4 regions of the Quadrisphaera setariae genome follow, and region 4 is predicted to be linked to each of the others. Evidence: riboswitches for the same ligand, from Rfam matches in the RefSeq annotation. Region 4 holds a riboswitch; each other region holds the start of a gene.
The links. A riboswitch is a leader RNA that binds a small molecule or an ion and turns the genes downstream of it on or off. The one in region 4 is predicted to bind S-adenosylmethionine.
Positions count from the first base shown of each region.

Region 1 (4,202 bases), on a different contig from region 4:
GCGTGTCGGCGGTCGCGGCCGACGCCGCGCGCACCCAGTGGGCCGATGTGGAGGTGACCGACGCTCGGCTGTCGGCGCTGCGGCTGGTGGGGGCGCGGCTGGACCGGGTGGTGCTGCGGCGCTGCCGGCTCGACGGAGCGGTGCTGCGCGATGCACAGCTCACCGACGTGCTGCTCGACGGGTGCGACCTGCGCGGCGCGGACCTCACGGGTGCCCAGCTGCGGCGCGTCTCGTTCGCGGGCAGCGACCTCACCGATGCCGACCTGGCGGGAGCGCGCTGCGACGACGTCGACCTGCGCGGCGCGACGCTGGAGGACCTGCGCGGGGCCGACGGGCTGCGCGGGTGCACCGTCGACGCGGTGCAGCTGGTGGCCCTGGCCCCGTCGCTGGCCGCTCACGTGGGCCTGCTCACCCTCTGACCTCCTCTCACCACCGGCACTCTCCCGCCGCAGTGCCGGTCAGGCAGCCCCACCACCGGCACTCTCCCGCGCCAGTGCCGGTCTGACGGCCCCACCACTGGCACTCCCCCGCGCCAGTGCCGGTCGACATGTGGGGCGCTCAGGGGGTGAGGGCGCCGGAGAGCAGGTGGTCAGCCGCCTCGCGGCTGCCCGCCAGCGCCAGCCGGCCGGACGCCAGCTCGGCGTCGAGGGTGGTGCGCCCCCACAGCAGGAGCAGCAGCGTGGGCGCGGATCCGGTCAGCTCCGCCACCGGCTCGGCTCCCCTGCCGATCACCGAGCACCCCGAGGCGCTCTCCAGCGCGAGCGCCCCCGGGAGCGCCGGGGTGCGCCCGAGCCGCACCTGCCGCGGGAGCATGACGTCGGCGACCTCCGCCACGCCGTCCGCGGCGACGTCGTCCTCCACCCACGCGGCCGGGTCGGGCGCAGCGCTCAGGCCAGCGGCCGAGAGCGCCGACTCGGCGTCCCAGCGGTGCAGCGCGGTCTCGTGCACCTGGCGCCGCGCCCAGAAGGCCGCGGTCGCGGGCGCCTCCGCGGCGGCGAACGTCCAGCAGGGCGCCGCCGGCGACGTCGAGGCCAGCGCCACCACGAGCTCGTCGGCGCCCTCGGCGAACCACGCGGGAACGGCGTCGTCGTCCTGCGGCCCCGGGAGCTCCTCACCGGGGGCGCCGTCCGGGGCGGTGGCCAGCGCCGCCCGCGCCCACCGGTGCACCCCGCCGGTGTGGCGGGCCAGGTCGGCCACCGTCCACCCCGGACAGCCGGGGACGACGACGGCGAGGGCCTCCGGCCGGAGGGCTGCGGCGAGCCGCCCGGCCTCCCGCTCGACCAGGGCCGCGGCGCGCGTCATCTCCACGCGCGGACGCTAGCGGCCGCAGCGGCGCCCGCGGCAGGCCCTGCCCTGCCAGCGGACGTGGAGATCCCGCCACGCTGCTCGTGACAGAGCGTTGACTCGTGAGCGATCGATCCGCTACGGTCCTGCCCAGGTCATGAGCGCCAGCGCCAAGCCCCGGCTCGCTGGCCGGCAACCCTGCTCGTCATGGGGTGCTCCGGGTGAAGACCAGGCGCGTGCCCACCGGCACGCGCAAGGACGACGACTTCGAGGAGCCGACGTGCACACGCACGCCCGACTGATGTGTCTGACCAGCGACGACTGTCGCTGGCGGCGCGCCTGACCGCAGGTCGCTGACCGCCGGGTCCTCCGGCAGCAGCACCCGCGGCCCCCGCTCGCCCCGACGCCGGGCGTGAGTGCGGGGCCCCTGCACCCGCGCGTCGCACCTCCGCGCGCCGCACCCGCGGCACATCCCTGCTCCCGCTCGCCGTCACTGTGAGTGACCGCCAGTGGGCGATGCCCCCTGCCCTGACCATCCCCCCACCACCCCGGAGGCCACGGTGATCGAGCCGTGATCGAGCTCAGGTCGCTCACGAAGACCTACGGCGAGGGCCAGCACGCCACCACCGTGCTGGACTCCCTCGACCTCACGGTCTCCCCCGGCGAGATCACCGCCGTCGTCGGTCCGTCCGGCGCCGGCAAGTCGACGCTCGCCGCCTGCACCACCCTGCTGGAGCGCCCGACGTCGGGCGCGGTCGTCGTGGGCGGCCGCGACCTCACCGCGCTGTCCGAGAAGGACCTGCGCGAGGCGCGCCGCGGCATCGGCACCGTGTTCCAGGCCGACGGCCTGCTCACCCGCCGCACCGCCGCGCAGAACGTCGAGCTGCCGCTCAAGCACCTCGGCGTGGTCCCCGCGCAGCGCAGGGCGCGCGTCGCCGAGCTGCTCGAGCGCGTGGGCCTGGCGGACAAGGCCCACCGCTACCCGCACGAGCTCTCCGGCGGGCAGCGCCAGCGCGTGGGCATCGCCCGCGCCCTCGCGCTGCGGCCGGGCGTGCTGCTGTCGGACGAGGCGACCTCGGGCCTGGACCCGCAGGCCACCGCGAGCATCGTGGCGCTGCTCAAGGAGCTCCGCGACGACCTGCAGCTGGCCGTCCTGTTCATCACGCACGAGATGGACACCGTCGTGGCGGTGGCCGACACCGTCGCCCGGCTCGACCACGGCCGCATCGTCGAGCACGGCGCCCTCGTCGACCTGCTGCACACCCCGGCGTCCCCGCTCGGCCGGGCGCTGCTGCCGCGCCGCGCCCACGCCGGCACCACCGAGCAGGGCGAACAGCGGTCGGTGTGGGTGGTCAGCCACGCCGGCAACCGCGTCCCCGCCGACTGGCTGGTCCGCGCCTCCCGCACGCTGGGCACCGACCTCGAGCTGCTGGGCGCGTCGCTGAGCACCGTCGCCGGGGTGGCCGTGGGCCACGCCGTCGTCGGGGCACCAGCGCACCTGGACGACGACGACGTCGAGGCCGCCCTCATCGGCCTCGGGCTGCACGCGCAGCGCGAGGAGTCCGACGCCGCAGAGCAGCGCGTCGCCGCGCAGACCCTGGAGGTCGTGGCATGAGCACCGTCCTGCTCTCCCCGGTGCTGGCCGCCACCAGCACCGACCTGACCTGGGCGGAGATCCCCGCCCTCGTGCTGCCGGCCCTCGGCGACACCCTCGTCATGGTCGGGGTGACGATGGCGGTCGTCGTCGTCCTCGGTGTGCCCCTGGGCGTGGCCCTGGACGCCCTCGGCCCCGGCGGCCTGACGCCGCGGCCCGTGCTGCACCGGGTGCTCTCCGCCGTGGTGAGCGTGGGCCGGTCGCTGCCGTTCCTCATCCTCATGGCCGCGCTCGTGCCGTTCACGCGGTTCGTCACCGGCACCAACATCGGCATCCCCGCCGCGGTGGTGCCGATGGCCCTGGCCGGCACGGCGTTCTTCAGCCGCATCGTGGAGAACTCCCTGCGGTCGGTGCCGCCGTCACTGGTCCGGGTGGCCCGCGCCTCCGGCGCCTCACCGCTGCAGGTGCTCACCAGCGTCAAGCTGGCCGAGGCCGTCCCGTCGATCCTCGGCGGCCTGACCATCAACACCATCGCGATGATCGAGTACTCGGCCATCGCAGGCACCATCGGCGCCGGCGGCATCGGCTACGTGGCCGTCACCTACGGGTACCAGCGCTTCGACCACAACGTGATGATCACCACGATCGTCGTGCTGGTCGCCCTCGTCGCCGCCGTCCAGGCGCTCGGCGACGCCGCCGTGCGCGCCACCACCCCCCACTCGCGCCGCCGCCTCCCGCGCCAGCGCCGCGCCGGCACGTCCGGCGCGACGTCCTCGTCGTCGTCCTCCACCGCCCAGACCAGCGCCAGCGCTTCTCCGAAGGAGCTCACCGATGTCCACCACTGAGACCCGTCCCTCCACCGGCGGCACCGAGAGCCACGGCTTCGAGGTCAAGCAGCGCAAGCGGTGGCCGTGGGTCGCCGGTGGGGCGGTGGCCGTGCTGGCCGTCGCGGCCGCCGTGGTGGTCCCCCGCCTCGGCGGCACCGAGACCGCCAACACCACCCCCGGCGCCACGCTCTACGTGGCCACCGCCGAGGGCAACGCCCGCGAGCAGGCGCTCATCGAGTACATCGCGAAGGACGTCGCCCCGGAGCACGGCATCACGATCGCGTTCAAGGCCCTGGCGGACTCGAACACCATCAACCGCGCCGTCAGCGACGGCGAGGTGGCCGGCACCGTCTACCAGCACAAGCTGTGGCTGGGGCAGGTGCTGCAGGCCAACCCCGACTTCAAGGAGGAGGCGGCCACCCCGGTCTTCCGGTGGGGCTTCGGGCTGTGGTCGGACAAGTACAAGACGCCCCAGGAGATCCCCCAGGGCGGCACGG
Region 1 is NZ_VKAC01000002.1:344,432-348,633, reverse strand. It holds gene FMM08_RS04850 (pentapeptide repeat-containing protein) at 1-419, shown strand, start outside; gene FMM08_RS04845 (maleylpyruvate isomerase N-terminal domain-containing protein) at 559-1,302, opposite strand; SAM riboswitch class IV at 1,438-1,549, shown strand; gene FMM08_RS04840 (methionine ABC transporter ATP-binding protein) at 1,856-2,899, shown strand; gene FMM08_RS04835 (methionine ABC transporter permease) at 2,896-3,723, shown strand; gene FMM08_RS04830 (MetQ/NlpA family ABC transporter substrate-binding protein) at 3,710-4,202, shown strand, end outside.
Region 1: it holds a riboswitch for S-adenosylmethionine, as region 4 does, so the genes downstream of both, FMM08_RS04840 (methionine ABC transporter ATP-binding protein) here and FMM08_RS00785 (acyl-CoA dehydrogenase family protein) in region 4, are expected to answer to the same signal.

Region 2 (4,202 bases), on a different contig from region 4:
GTGGGGTCGAGGGAGGCCGCGACCACCCGCTCGGCCTCCTCCTGGGAGGCCACCACCTCGGCCTTGACCCAGAAGAGCACGCGCACGTCGTCGGGACGGCGACCGGCGGCCCGCGCCGCCTCGTGCACGCGGGCGCGGTAGGCGCGGATGCTGGCGGCGTCGAGCGGGGCGTAGGCCAGCTGCACGTCGGAGTGGGCTCCGGAGAAGGCCAGGCCTCGCGGAGACCCTCCCGGGGAGACCACCAGGGGCTCCCCCGCCCGGCCGTCGTCGAAGGGAGCGGCGTTCAGCGGCCCGGTGACGTCGAAGTAGCGGCCCTCGTGGTGGCGGGCGCGGATGCGGCTGCCGTCGGCGTACCGCCCGTCGTCCGCGAGCGCGCCGTCCTCCCAGGAGCGCCAGAGGTCCTTGACCAGGCCGGTCCACTCGTCAGCGCGGTCGTAGGCGGCGTCGTGGTCGAGCGGTGGGGTCCCGCTGACGTGCCGGGCGCTGCCGGTGTCGGTCACCACGTTGAGGCCGAACCGCCCGCCGGAGAGGTGCTGCAGCGTGGCCGCCTGCCGCGCGGCGAGGTAGGGCGGGGTGATCCCGGCGTTGACGGTGGGCACCAGGCCGATGCGCGACGTCGCGGCGAACAGGTACGGGGCGAGGAGCAGCGGGTCGTGCTTGGGGCCGCCGTAGGCGCCGCGCACCCGCAGCTCGAGGGTCTCGGGGTTCCCCAGGGAGACGGCGTCCTCCATGACCACGAGGTCGACGCCGGCCCGCTCCAGCTCGCGGACGGCCTGCTGGTACACGTCGGGGCGGCGCCAGTCCCAGCCCCACGCCCAGTCGGGGCGCCCCCAGCCCTGGGGCCCGAAGCCGCGGGAGAAGAAGTAGCCGACGTGCTGCAGGCGGCTCACGCGGCACCTCCCTGCAGCTGGCCCTCGAGGCTGTCCGCGTGGGCGGTCACGAGCTCCGCGGCCACCAGGGCGCGGCGCAGGTCGGCCTGGAGGTCCTCGACGTCCTCGATGCCCACCGAGAGGCGGACCGTCCCGGGGTGGACGCCGGCGCGCTCGCGCTCGGCGTCGGTGCGGTGGGCGTGCGTGGTGGAGGCCGGGTGCACCACGAGGGAGCGGACGTCGCCGAGGTGCGTCATGTGGCTGAACAGCTGCAGCGCCTCGATGAAGCGGCGCGCTGCTGGCGCGCCGCCGCGCAGCGTCACCGCGACCACCGCGCCGGAGCCGCGGGGCAGGTAGCGGCGGGCGCGCAGGTGGGACGGGCTGGAGGCGAGGCTCGCGTGGTCCACGCGCAGCACCGCTGGCTGGCGCTCCAGCCAGGCCGCGAGCAGCGCCGCGCTGCGGCAGTGCTGCGCCATCCGCAGCGACAGCGTCTCCACGCCCTGCTGCACGAGGAAGGCGTTGAAGGGCGACAGCACCGGGCCGAAGCGCGCGGCGACGTGGTGGCGGGCGTGCTCGGCGTAGGCGCGCTCCCCGTGCAGGTCGAGCCAGCTGCGCCCGCCGAGCACGGCGCTCGGCTCGGCGAGCTGGGCGAACAGCGGCGAGCCGTCGTCGTCGTGAGCGCCCCAGTCGAACCCCCTCCCGACGACGACGACGCCGCCGAGCGCGGTCCCGTGCCCGGAGAGGAACTTGCTGGCCGAGTGCACCACCACGTCCGCGCCGTGCTCCAGCGGCCGCAGCAGGTAGGGGGTGGCCAGGGTGTTGTCCACCACGAGGGGCACCCCGTGGTCGTGCGCGACGGCCGCGACGGCCGCGGTGTCGAGCACCTCGTTGCGGGGGTTGGACAGCGACTCGGCGAAGAGCACGCGGGTGGTGGGGCGCAGGAGGCGGCGCCAGGCCTGCGGGTCGGCGTGGTCGGTGACGAAGTCCACCGAGATGCCGAACCTGGCGAAGTTCTCCGCGAGCAGGCCGCGCGAGCCCTCGTAGAGGTGGTCCGAGGCGAGCACGTGGTCCCCGTGCTGCAGCAGGCCCAGCAGCGCGGTGGTGATGGCCGCCTGCCCGGTGCCCACGACCAGCGCCTCGGCGCCGCCCTCCAGCGCCGCGAGGCGCCGCTCGAGGGCGGCGGTGGTGGGGTTGGCGATGCGGGAGTAGACGAAGCCGTCGTCCTCGCCGGAGAAGCGGGCGGCCGCGGTCGCGGAGTCCTCGAAGCGGAAGCCGGCGGAGACGTGGATCGGCGCCACGCGGTCGCCGTGACCGGCGGCCCCGGCGTCCGCGCCGGCGTGGACCTGCTGGGTGGTGAAGCCGTAGCCCGCGGTGCGGGCCTGGGGTGCGGGGAGCGCCGGCTGGGTGCGCGCGGAGCGCGGGGCCGGGTGGCGGACGGTCTGGACGGGGTGAGGGGTCGGGGCGGTCTGCACGGTCATCGGAGGTGCCTCTCGGGAGCGCCGCGGCGTGCGGCGCCGCAGTGACCGCGCGTCGACGACGACGCGCGGCAGCTGCGGGGGGGCGGTCGGGGGGTCAGCGCTGGGTCAGCGCTGACAGCCACCACCCGTGGTGAGGGCGAGGTCGATGTGCAGGCGTCGCACGAGGACAGGACGGACGGGCACAGGTCGGTCGAGCACGGAGGTCCTCCATCGGCCGTGGCGGGAGCACCTGGCGCAGCGGGCTGCGCTGGTTGCTGCGGCGTCGACGAGCCACGTCTCTCGGCCGCTCTGGATGGTCGAGATCGACGGTAGGGGCGCTCCACCCCCACCGTCAACCGTCCACCCCTGCCTCAGGCGGGCAGCGGCGCCTTGCTCCACTCGCTGGTGTAGGCGAGCCCGCTGCGCTTGAACATCTGGGTGACGGGGCAGCGGCGCTCGGTCTCGGCGTGGAAGGTCTCGAAGACGTCGTCGGCTGCGTCGGTCTCGACGGTCACCTTCACGGCGACCCTGTCGAAGTTGGCGTTGCCCTCGGCTCCGCCGGCGATGACGGAGGGGTCCAGGTCGCCCTGGATGTGGAACGACCACTTGCCCAGGGCGATGCCCAGGCTGGAGGCGACCAGGCTCCCGGTCACCTGGTTGCAGCTGGTCAGCGCCCCGAGGAGGTAGCTCAGGGGGCTCGGCGCCGCGTCGTCGCCCCCGAAGGAGGGGTAGGTGTCGGCGGTGAAGACGTGTTCGTGGTCGCCGGCGACCACGAGGCGCTGGGCCACCCCGCTGCCCTCGGCGTCGACGACGAAGGGGACGGTCTGCTTGATGGGCATGGTCCGGACACTACTTGTCGCGCACGACTGGTCGTCAAGGGCCGCCAGCGCCTCCACGGGCCGCTCCCAGGGCCGGGCCGTCACTCGACCTCCTCCAGGACGAGCCCGGGCACGGGGCGCACCCTCCGCGCGCCGCGCGCGTCGCGCCGGCCCGGGCGTCGGCGCAGGATGGCGGGGTGAGCACGCCCCTCCCCGCGCCCCTCCTGGACCTCCTCCGCAAGCCCTCCCCCTGCTTCGTGGCCACGCTCATGCCGGACGGCTCTCCGCAGCTGACGGAGACGTGGGTGACCACCGACGGCGAGAACGTGGTCATCAACGTGGTGGACGGGATGCAGAAGGCGCGCAACGTGGCGCGCGACCCGCGGGTGGCCGTCAACGTGGTGGACCCTGACGACCCGTTCCGCTTCTTCCAGGTGCGCGGCCGGGTGGTGAAGGCCACCACCGAGGGCGGGAGGGAGGGCATCGACGAGCTGTCGATGAAGTACCTGGGCCGGCCCTACCCGCAGTTCGACGGCGGGGGCGCGCGGCTGGTGCTGACCATCGCCGCCGACTCGGTGACCTCTCCCCGGAGCTGACCCCTCGCCAGCGCCGCCCCCTCGGCGCGACCATGGCGCGGTGAGCGCTGCGAAGACCACGTGCGTCGTCGTCGGCGGGGGCCCGGCGGGCGTCGTCCTGGGGCTCCTGCTCGCCCGCGCGGGTGTGGAGGTGACCGTGCTGGAGAAGCACGCCGACTTCCACCGGGACTTCCGCGGCGACACCGTGCACCCCAGCACGCTGCAGCTCCTCGACGACCTGGGCCTGTACGGGCGCTTCGCCGCGCTCCCGCACAGCGAGGTGCGCCGGGTGGAGCTCGTCGCGGGCAGCGGCGCGGTCGTGGCCGACTTCGAGCGCCTCGGCCGCCTGCTGCCGGGCCTGCGCCACCCCTTCATCGCGATGGTGCCCCAGTGGGACCTCCTGACGCTGCTGGCCGACGCGGCCCGCGAGGAGCCGTCGTTCACCCTGCGGACCGGCACGGAGGTGACGGGCCTGCTCACCGG
Region 2 is NZ_VKAC01000016.1:12,262-16,463, reverse strand. It holds gene FMM08_RS20675 (LLM class flavin-dependent oxidoreductase) at 1-890, opposite strand, end outside; gene FMM08_RS20670 (O-acetylhomoserine aminocarboxypropyltransferase/cysteine synthase family protein) at 887-2,347, opposite strand; SAM riboswitch class I at 2,552-2,646, opposite strand; gene FMM08_RS20665 (OsmC family protein) at 2,698-3,165, opposite strand; gene FMM08_RS20660 (TIGR03618 family F420-dependent PPOX class oxidoreductase) at 3,342-3,740, shown strand; gene FMM08_RS20655 (FAD-dependent oxidoreductase) at 3,781-4,202, shown strand, end outside.
Region 2: it holds a riboswitch for S-adenosylmethionine, as region 4 does, so the genes downstream of both, FMM08_RS20670 (O-acetylhomoserine aminocarboxypropyltransferase/cysteine synthase family protein) here and FMM08_RS00785 (acyl-CoA dehydrogenase family protein) in region 4, are expected to answer to the same signal.

Region 3 (4,202 bases), on a different contig from region 4:
AGCCCAGGCCGGGGCGCCCGAAGACGGTCTCGGTGATGACGGACCCGGCCACGAGCACGCCCAGGGTGGTGCCGATGACGGCGACCGCCCCCGGCAGCGAGGTCCGCAGCACGTGCGCCCAGAACACCCGGGAGGGCCGCAGTCCCTTGGCCTTCGCCGTGCGCACGAACGGCTGCTCGCCGGCCTCCTCCACGCTGACCAGCAGGACCTGGGCGATCGGCGCGGAGACCGGCACCGCCAGCACGAGGGCGGGGATGAGCAGCGAGACGAGGGAGCCGTCCGGGAACAGCGGCAGGATCCCCAGCTGGAAGGAGAAGACCTGCAGCACCACGATCCCCAGCCAGAACACCGGCACGGCGCTGAACAGCGACGGGGTGGACCGGACGAACCGGCTGAGCCGCGGCGCGTCGGCCAGGTGGACGGCGGCGCTGACGGCCACCGCGATGACCACGCTGAGCACGAGCCCGGTGGAGGCGAGCGCCACCGTGCTGCCCACGACGTCGCCGATGCGCTCCAGCACCGGCTGCCCCGTGGACAGCGAGAAGCCCACGTCTCCCCGCAGCAGGTGCAGCAGCTGGGAGCCGTACTGGACGTACCAGGGCCGGTCGTAGCCGTAGAAGGCGTTGACCTGCGCGATGAGCGCGGGGTCACCGCCGGCGTCGGAGGCCAGGAAGATGGTCACCGGGTCCGACGGCAGCGCCTGCACCGCCAGGAACACGAGCGTGTACGTCACCCACAGGACGAGCAGCGCCTGCCCGACCCTGCCGGCGACGTAGCGGGCGGTGCCGCTCACGCGTCCTTCCACGCTTCCTGCAGCAGCGGCGCGGTGCCGCCGTCGAAGGTGATGTGGACGCCCTTGCCGACGGCGTGGACCTGCACCTCGTCCCACAGCGGGATGAGCAGGTTGGTGCCGAGGACCAGCCGCTCCTGCACCGCGGTCAGCGCGGCGTCGCGGGAGGCGTCGTCGGTGGCGGCCCGCTCCTGGCCGAACAGCTCGTTGAGCTGGGCGTCGGAGACGTAGGTGTTGGTGTTGCCCTCGGCGCTGAACAGCGGGGCGAGGCCACCCAGGTAGAACTGCCGCGACCCGACGATCGGGTAGGTCTTGTCACCCAGCGCGGTGGTGAAGATCGCGCTGTCGCCGGCGTTGTTCTTCAGCTCCACACCGATCTTGCGCCACTCCGACTCGATGAACTCGAAGGCCGGCTTGATGACCACGCTGCGGGAGCTGGCCGCCACGGCGACGCTGAGCCGCTGCCCGTCCTTGACGCGCACGCCGTCGGAGCCGGGCACCCAGCCGGCGTCGTCGAGGAGCTTCTTCGCGCCGGCGGCGTCGTAGGCGATCTGGTCGGACAGGTCGGTGAACCCGGGCGCCGAGCGGTTCAGCACCGAGCCGGACAGCGGGTAGCTCTCGCTGAGCACGGTCTTCTTGAGGGCCTCCCTGTCGAACCCGATCTGCAGCGCCCGGCGGACGGCCTGGTCGCTGACCACGGGCGCCCCACCGCGGAAGGCCGCCCAGTTCGCGGTGAGCTCGGGCGCCTCGGCCACCACCAGGGCGATGCCCGACTGCTTCGCGAGCGCCTCGTCCGTCGGCTGCACCCCGCGGGCGACGTCGGCCTGCTGGGAGCTGACGGCCCCCACGCGCAGCCCCACCTCGGGGATCGCGCGGAAGACCACCTCGTCGAGGTGGGCGGGACCCTGGTTGGTGGAGACCGACGACGGCCAGGCGTAGTCGGCGCGCTTGCTGAAGCGCAGCTCCTGGTCGGGCACCTGGGAGGCGAAGACGAAGGGGCCGGAGCCGACGACGTTCTCGATCTTCGCCTGGCCCGCGTAGTCGAGCGCGAGGGTCTTCAGCGCCACGAGGCTGCTGGTGGCCGCGGCGGTGGCCTTGAGGAAGTCGGCGTTGGGCTGCGAGAGCCTGACCAGCACCTGGTCAGCGCCCACCACCTCGGAGCTGGCGTAGCCGATGAAGTCGCGGTTCTTGATGATGTTGCGCGCGGGGTCGCCCAGGCCGAGCTGGTCGAGGTTGGCCTTGACCGCCGCCGCGTCCAGCGGGGTCCCGTCGGAGAACGTCACCCCGGGCCTGATGGTGAAGGTGAACTCGGTGTTGTCGGGGCTGACCGCCCACTGCGAGGCGATCCACGGCACGACCTTCCCGGTGGCCGGGTCGAAGGCGGTGAGCCGGTCGGCGATGTTCCGGTACACGTTGGCCTGCGTGTAGTTGAAGGCGCGCTGCGTCTGGAAGTCGGTCTGCAGCTCGATGTCGGCGAAGACGAGGGAGCCGCCCTCCACGGGAGCGCCGGACGTCGCCCCGGCGCCGGACGTCTGAGCGCTGCCAGACCCGCTGGAGCATCCCGGCAGGGCGAGCGCGGCCACGGTCAGACCACCCACGCCGAGGACGAAGCGGCGGCGGCTGAGGGGGTGGGCGGGGCTCAGGGGGGACATGGCGCGGGGGACCTCTTCCGGGCGTCGTGGGCGCCGGCGCCCGTGACGTCGGGTCCACCGGCAGCCGTCTCCAGCTGCGAGCGGAACAGGTGTCGACGCAGGTCGCCCCCGAGGAGGGCGGCGGCGTCGTGCTCGTGGACCGCTCTTGCCGAGCGGGTGCTCGGCCGGGTCGTCACCTGGAGCACCCCGCCGCGGAGGAGGGTTGCTGGACAGCCAGCCAGGGCTTCAAGGCTGTCACTCGTGACCTGGCCCGAGAAGTTACCGGTGGGTCAAGAGACGGTCAACCCGCCCCGCCGAGACCCGCCGTTGACGATCTGCAGGGGTGCTCCTACAGTCCTGCCCCGGTCACGAGCGGCAGCCTCGGGCCCTGGCCGGCTGCCCAGCAACCCTCCTCCGCGTGGGGTGCTCCAGGTGAAGACCCGGCCGCGCGGAGCGCGCGGCAAGAGCGGACCCCCGAGGAGACGTCGTGGCGCACGCCCCCGCCCCCGCCCCCGTCCACGGAGCTCCGGAGGCGGCAGCGCTGCACCGGGGCCTGACGACCCGCCACCTGGTGATGATCGCCCTCGGCGGCGTCATCGGGTCGGGCCTGTTCATCTCGTCCGGCTACACGATCTACCAGGCCGGGCCCCTGGGCGCCGTCATCGCCTACGTGGTCGGCGCCCTGGTGGCGTGGCAGCTCATGACCTGCCTCGGCGAGCTGGCCGTGCAGATGCCGGAGTCGGGCGGGTTCCACGTGTACGCCCACCGCATCCTCGGGGCCGGCACGGGCTTCACGACGGCGTGGCTGTACTGGCTGTGCTGGGTGGCCGCCATCGGCTCCGAGCTCACCGCATCCGGCCTGCTCATGCAGCGGTGGTTCCCCGGGGTGCCGGTCTGGGTGTGGTGCGCGGTGTTCGCGGCGCTGCTCCTGGCGGTCAACCTCGCGCCGGTGCGCCTGTACGGAGACACCGAGAGCCTGCTCGCGGGCGTGAAGGTCACCGCCGTCGTCGTCTTCGTCGTGGTGGGTGCGCTCGCGATCGTCGGGGTCAGCGCCTCGGACGCGCCCGCGCCGCTGCTGTCGAACTTCGTCACGCCCGACGGGCTGCTGCCGGCCGGTGTCGGGGGAGTGCTGGTCGCCGTCCTGGCGGTGTTCTACGCCTTCTCCGGCACCGAGCTCATCGCCATCGCCGCGGGCGAGACCGACGACCCCGCGCGCGTGGTCCCCAAGGCCGTCCGCACCACGATGGTCCGGCTGGTGGTCTTCTTCGTCGGAGCGATCGTCGTCATGGCCGCGCTGGTGCCCTACGACCAGCTCGGCAGCGCCGACGAGTCCGTGGAGACCAGCCCGTTCGTCACCGTCTTCGCGGCCTCCGGCATCCCGTACGCGGCCGACGTCATCGCCGTCGTCATCATCACCGCGCTCATGTCCGCCGGGGTGTCGGGGCTGTACGCCTGCTCCCGCCTCCTGCGCTCCCTGGCGCTCACCGGAGACCTGCCGGCCGCGTTCGCCCGCACCGACCGGCGGAACATCCCCGTGCTCGCCGTGGTGGTGAGCCTCGCCGGCGGCCTGGTGTCGCTGGTCAGCTCGTACGTCGCCCCCGGCACCGTCTACGTGGTGCTCGTGTCGATCGCCGGGTTCGCCGTGGTCGCGGTGTGGGCCGTCATCGCGCTGGCCCACCTCGTGCAGCGCCGCCGCCTGCAGGCCGCCGGCACCGACCCGGCCTCGCTGCCGTACCGCTCGCGGTGGTTCCCCTTCGCCCCCCTGTTCGTGCTGGTGGCGT
Region 3 is NZ_VKAC01000011.1:48,216-52,417, reverse strand. It holds gene FMM08_RS17275 (ABC transporter permease) at 1-793, opposite strand, end outside; gene FMM08_RS17270 (ABC transporter substrate-binding protein) at 790-2,442, opposite strand; SAM riboswitch class IV at 2,579-2,688, opposite strand; SAM riboswitch class IV at 2,786-2,894, shown strand; gene FMM08_RS17265 (amino acid permease) at 2,909-4,202, shown strand, end outside.
Region 3: it holds a riboswitch for S-adenosylmethionine, as region 4 does, so the genes downstream of both, FMM08_RS17270 (ABC transporter substrate-binding protein) here and FMM08_RS00785 (acyl-CoA dehydrogenase family protein) in region 4, are expected to answer to the same signal.

Region 4 (4,202 bases):
CGATGCGGGTGGAGCTGCTCGGGCAGACCCTCGACGACGCCGCCGGTGAGGCGTTCGACAAGGTCGCGCGCCTGCTCGGGCTGCCCTACCCCGGCGGCCCGCACGTGCAGCGCGCCGCCGAGTCCGGCGATCCCGCGGCGTTCCCCTTCCCCCGCGGCCTGACGGCCGCGCACGACCTGCGCCGCCACCCGTACGACTTCTCCTTCTCCGGGCTCAAGACGGCCGTCGCCCGCCAGGTCGACGCGCACCGCCGCGCCGGAGGCGAGCTGGACGAGCGCTTCGTCGCCGACGTCGCCGCGTCCTTCTCCGAGGCCGTGGCTGACGTCCTCGCGCGCAAGACGGTGACCGCGGCCCTGGACCGCGGCGTGCAGACGGTGCTGCTGGGCGGCGGGGTGGCCGCGAACGCGCGCGTGCGCGGGCTCCTGGCCGAGCGGTGCGAGGCCGCCGGGCTGGACCTGCGGGTGCCACCGCTGCGGCTGTGCACCGACAACGGCGCCATGGTCGCCGCGCTGGGTGCGCTCGCGCTGGCCGACGGGCTCGGGCCCTCCCCGCTGGAGCTGGCCACCGACCCCGGGCTGCCGGTCTCCACCATCGTCGTCTGACCCGTCGATCGAACCAGAGAGCAGGTCCCGCGGTGCACGGCGAGTACAAGGTCCCCGGCGGCAAGCTCGTGGTGGTCGACCTCGACGTCGACGACGCAGCCCCCGGCGGGGTGCTGCGCGGCGTCCGCGTCTCCGGGGACTTCTTCCTCGAGCCCGACGACGCCCTCGAGGCCATCGACGCCGCGCTGGAGGGCGCCCCCGCTGACGCCGACGCCGCCGACCTGGCGGGCCGGGTGCGCGCCGCCCTGCCGGCCGGTGCCGTGCTCCTGGGGATCACGCCGGAGGCCGTCGCCGTCGTCGTCCGACGCGCCCTGGCGCGGGCGACCGGCTTCGCCGACCACACCTGGTCGCTCGTGCACCGGGGACCGGAGAGCCCCGAGCTGCTCATGGCCCTCGACGAGGTGCTGCTCGCCTCGGTGGCGTCGGGAGAGCGGGGGCCCACGCTGCGCGTGTGGGAGTGGGACCGCCCGACGGTGATCATCGGGAGCTTCCAGTCGCTGCGCAACGAGGTCGACGGCGAGGCGGCCGCGGCGCTGGGGGTCGACGTCGTGCGGCGGATCAGCGGCGGCGGGGCGATGTTCGCCGAGCCCGGCAACACCATCACGTGGTCCCTGACGGTGCCCGACTCCCTCGTGGCGGGGCTCAGCTTCGTGGACTCCTACGCCTACCTGGACGCCTGGGTGCTGGAGGCCCTCGGCGACCTCGGCGTCAAGGCCGAGTACCGGCCCATCAACGACATCGTCTCCGCGGCCGGCAAGATCGCCGGGGCGGCGCAGAAGCGCGTGCCCGGCGCCGTGCTGCACCACGTGACGATGTCCTACGACATCGACGCCGCCAAGATGCTGCAGGTGCTGCGCATCGGGCGCGAGAAGCTCTCCGACAAGGGCACCACCAGCGCCGCCAAGCGCGTGGACCCGCTGCGCTCGCAGACCGGGATGGCCCGCGACGACGTCATCGCCGCGATGGCCGCCTCGTTCCGCGGGCGGTACGGGCTCGTGGACGGCGACGTCACCGCCGCGGAGCTGGCGGCGGCCCGCGAGCTGGCGCAGAGCAAGTACCTCGACCCGGCCTGGACCGCCAGGGTGCCCTGACGCTACGGTGCCGCCCAGGTCATGAGCGCCAGCGCCAAGCCCCGGCTCGCTGGCCAGCAACCCCCGCGTCGTGGGGTGCTCCGGGTGATGACCGGACCAGGCGTCCGCGCCCGGTAACGACGCGCTCCTCCTCGTCGGTCCCGGGCACCGCCGCCTGGTGACGACCACCGATCGCCGAGGAGAGCGCTGTCGATGAGCACCACCACCCAGCCCACCAGCACGCCCACCAGCACGCCCACCAGCACGCCCACCAGCCAGGCCGAGCGGCTCGCCGCGGCGCGCGCCCGCCTGCAGCCCGTCTTCGACGACGTGGCGCAGGGCGTGGTGCAGCGCGAGGTCGACCACCAGCTGCCGCGCGAGCAGGTGCGCGCCCTCGTCGAGGCGGGCTTCACGCGCCTGCGCGTGCCGGTGGAGCACGGCGGCGACGGCCTCGACCTCGTGGGCTTCACGGAGCTCCTCATCGACCTGGCCGCCGCCGACTCCAACCTCCCGCAGATCTTCCGCGGGCAGGTCGCGTGGGTCGAGCACCTGCTCTCCCTGCCCGAGGGGCCCTACCGCGACGCGTGGCTCGCACGGGTGGCCGCGGGGGAGTGGACCGGCAACGCCTGGAGCGAGACCGGCGGTACCACCCTCGGGGGGCAGGCGACCAAGGTCCGCCGCGACGCCGACGGCCGCTGGCGCATCAGCGGCCGCAAGTACTACACGACCGGCACGATCTACGCCGGCTGGAGCGACGTCGTCGCCCAGCTCACCGACGAGGCCACCCTCGCCGCGCAGGAGGCCGGAGACGCCGCCGCCGGGACCGTGACGGCGCTCGTGCGGCTGGACCAGCCCGGCGTGACCGTCAGCGACGACTGGGACGGCTTCGGCCAGCAGCTCACCGGCACCGGCACGCTGGTGCTCGAGGACGCCCTCGTCGAGGACGACGACCTCGCGGCCTTCGACGACAGGTTCCGCTACCAGACCGCGCTGTACCAGCTGGTGCTGCTGGCCGTGCACGCCGGCATCGCCGCCGCGGTGGAGCGCGACACCGCCCACGAGGTGCGCTCCCGCACCCGCTCCTACAGCCACGGCCTGGCGCCGGTGGTCCGCGAGGACCCGCAGGTGCTCGCGGTGGCCGGGGAGATCTCCTCGACCGCGTTCGCCGCCCGCGCGATCGCCCTGGCCGCCGCGGCCGCCGTCCAGGGGGCCGCGGACACCGCGCACGACCGCGACAGCGAGGCCGACCTGGCCGCGAACGTCCGCGCCGAGATCGCCACCGCGCAGGCGCAGGTGGTGCTGTCCGAGAGCGTGCCGCGCGCGGCGACGCTGCTGTTCAACACCCTCGGCGCCTCGGGGACGTCGCGCGCGAAGGACCTCGACCGGCACTGGCGCAACGCCCGCACGGTCGCGTCGCACAACCCGGTGATCTACAAGACCCGCATCGTGGGCGACTGGTCCGTCAACGGCACCACCCCGCCGTTCGTCTGGGCCATCGGCACGCACACCGAGGCCACGCCCGCGCCCCAGGGCTGACCGACCGTCCGTTCCTCTCCGCACCCTCCGCGGCAGGTGCGCCGAGCGCGCCGCCACAACCGCACGTGCCGCGGAGGGTGCGTCGAGGAGGGCCCGGGCACGGCACTCGCCGCGGAGAGTGCGCGAGGAGGAGCGGGCGGAGCGGGCGGTCAGACGGTGAGGGCCAGGCCGGCGGCGAAGGCCGCGTAGGCGGAGGACGCCACCGCCAGGCGCACCGCGGTCACCCTGCGGGTGGCGAAGAGCACCAGCAGGTAGCCCACGCACAGCAGGGTGGCGACCGCCGCCAGCAGCAGCGGTCCCTGCACGTGCCAGCTGGTGAAGGCCAGGCCCAGGCCCGTGGGGATGGTCGCCTGGATGACCATCGAGCCCGCCAGGTTGCCCAGCGCGAGCGACACCTTGCCCTTGCGGACCCAGATCAGCGCGTTGAGCATCTCCGGCAGCTCCGTCGCGACGGGCGCGAGCAGCAGCGCCACCAGCGACGCCGACAGGCCCAGCTGCGGGGCCAGCGCCTCCAGCTGGCCCACGAACACCTGCGACGCGGCGAAGATGACGGCCAGCGACACGACCACCTGCACGACGACGGCGGTGGTGCTCGGGCGCTCGCGGCGCGGCTGCGCCTTCAGCGGCTCGAGGTCCTCGGCGCTGTGCGCCTCGCCGCCGGCGCGCACCTGCCGCCAGCAGTAGACGGCGTACACGCCGAAGAACACCCACCCCAGCCACGGCTTCACCGTGAAGGCCACCAGACCGAGCCCGGCGGCCAGCGCGAAGCTCACGAGGAACCAGGTCTGGTCGCGCGCCAGCGAGCGCGTGTCGAGCTCGGCCAGCTGGGCGGTCTCGGCGTCGGTCGGTCCACCGGCGGCCGCCGCGCCGCCGCCCCGGGAGGAGCCCGTGGGCGCTCCGGCGGCGCCGACCCGCTCCGCGGCGACCACGCGGTTGCCGGCGCTGCGGTGCACCGCGCGTCGGTTGGTCAGCAGCACCACGCCGACCACGGCGT
Region 4 is NZ_VKAC01000001.1:138,811-143,012, forward strand. It holds gene tsaD (tRNA (adenosine(37)-N6)-threonylcarbamoyltransferase complex transferase subunit TsaD) at 1-602, shown strand, start outside; gene lplAB (lipoate-protein ligase LplAB) at 635-1,693, shown strand; SAM riboswitch class IV at 1,711-1,819, shown strand; gene FMM08_RS00785 (acyl-CoA dehydrogenase family protein) at 1,886-3,208, shown strand; gene FMM08_RS00790 (sodium:calcium antiporter) at 3,358-4,202, opposite strand, start outside.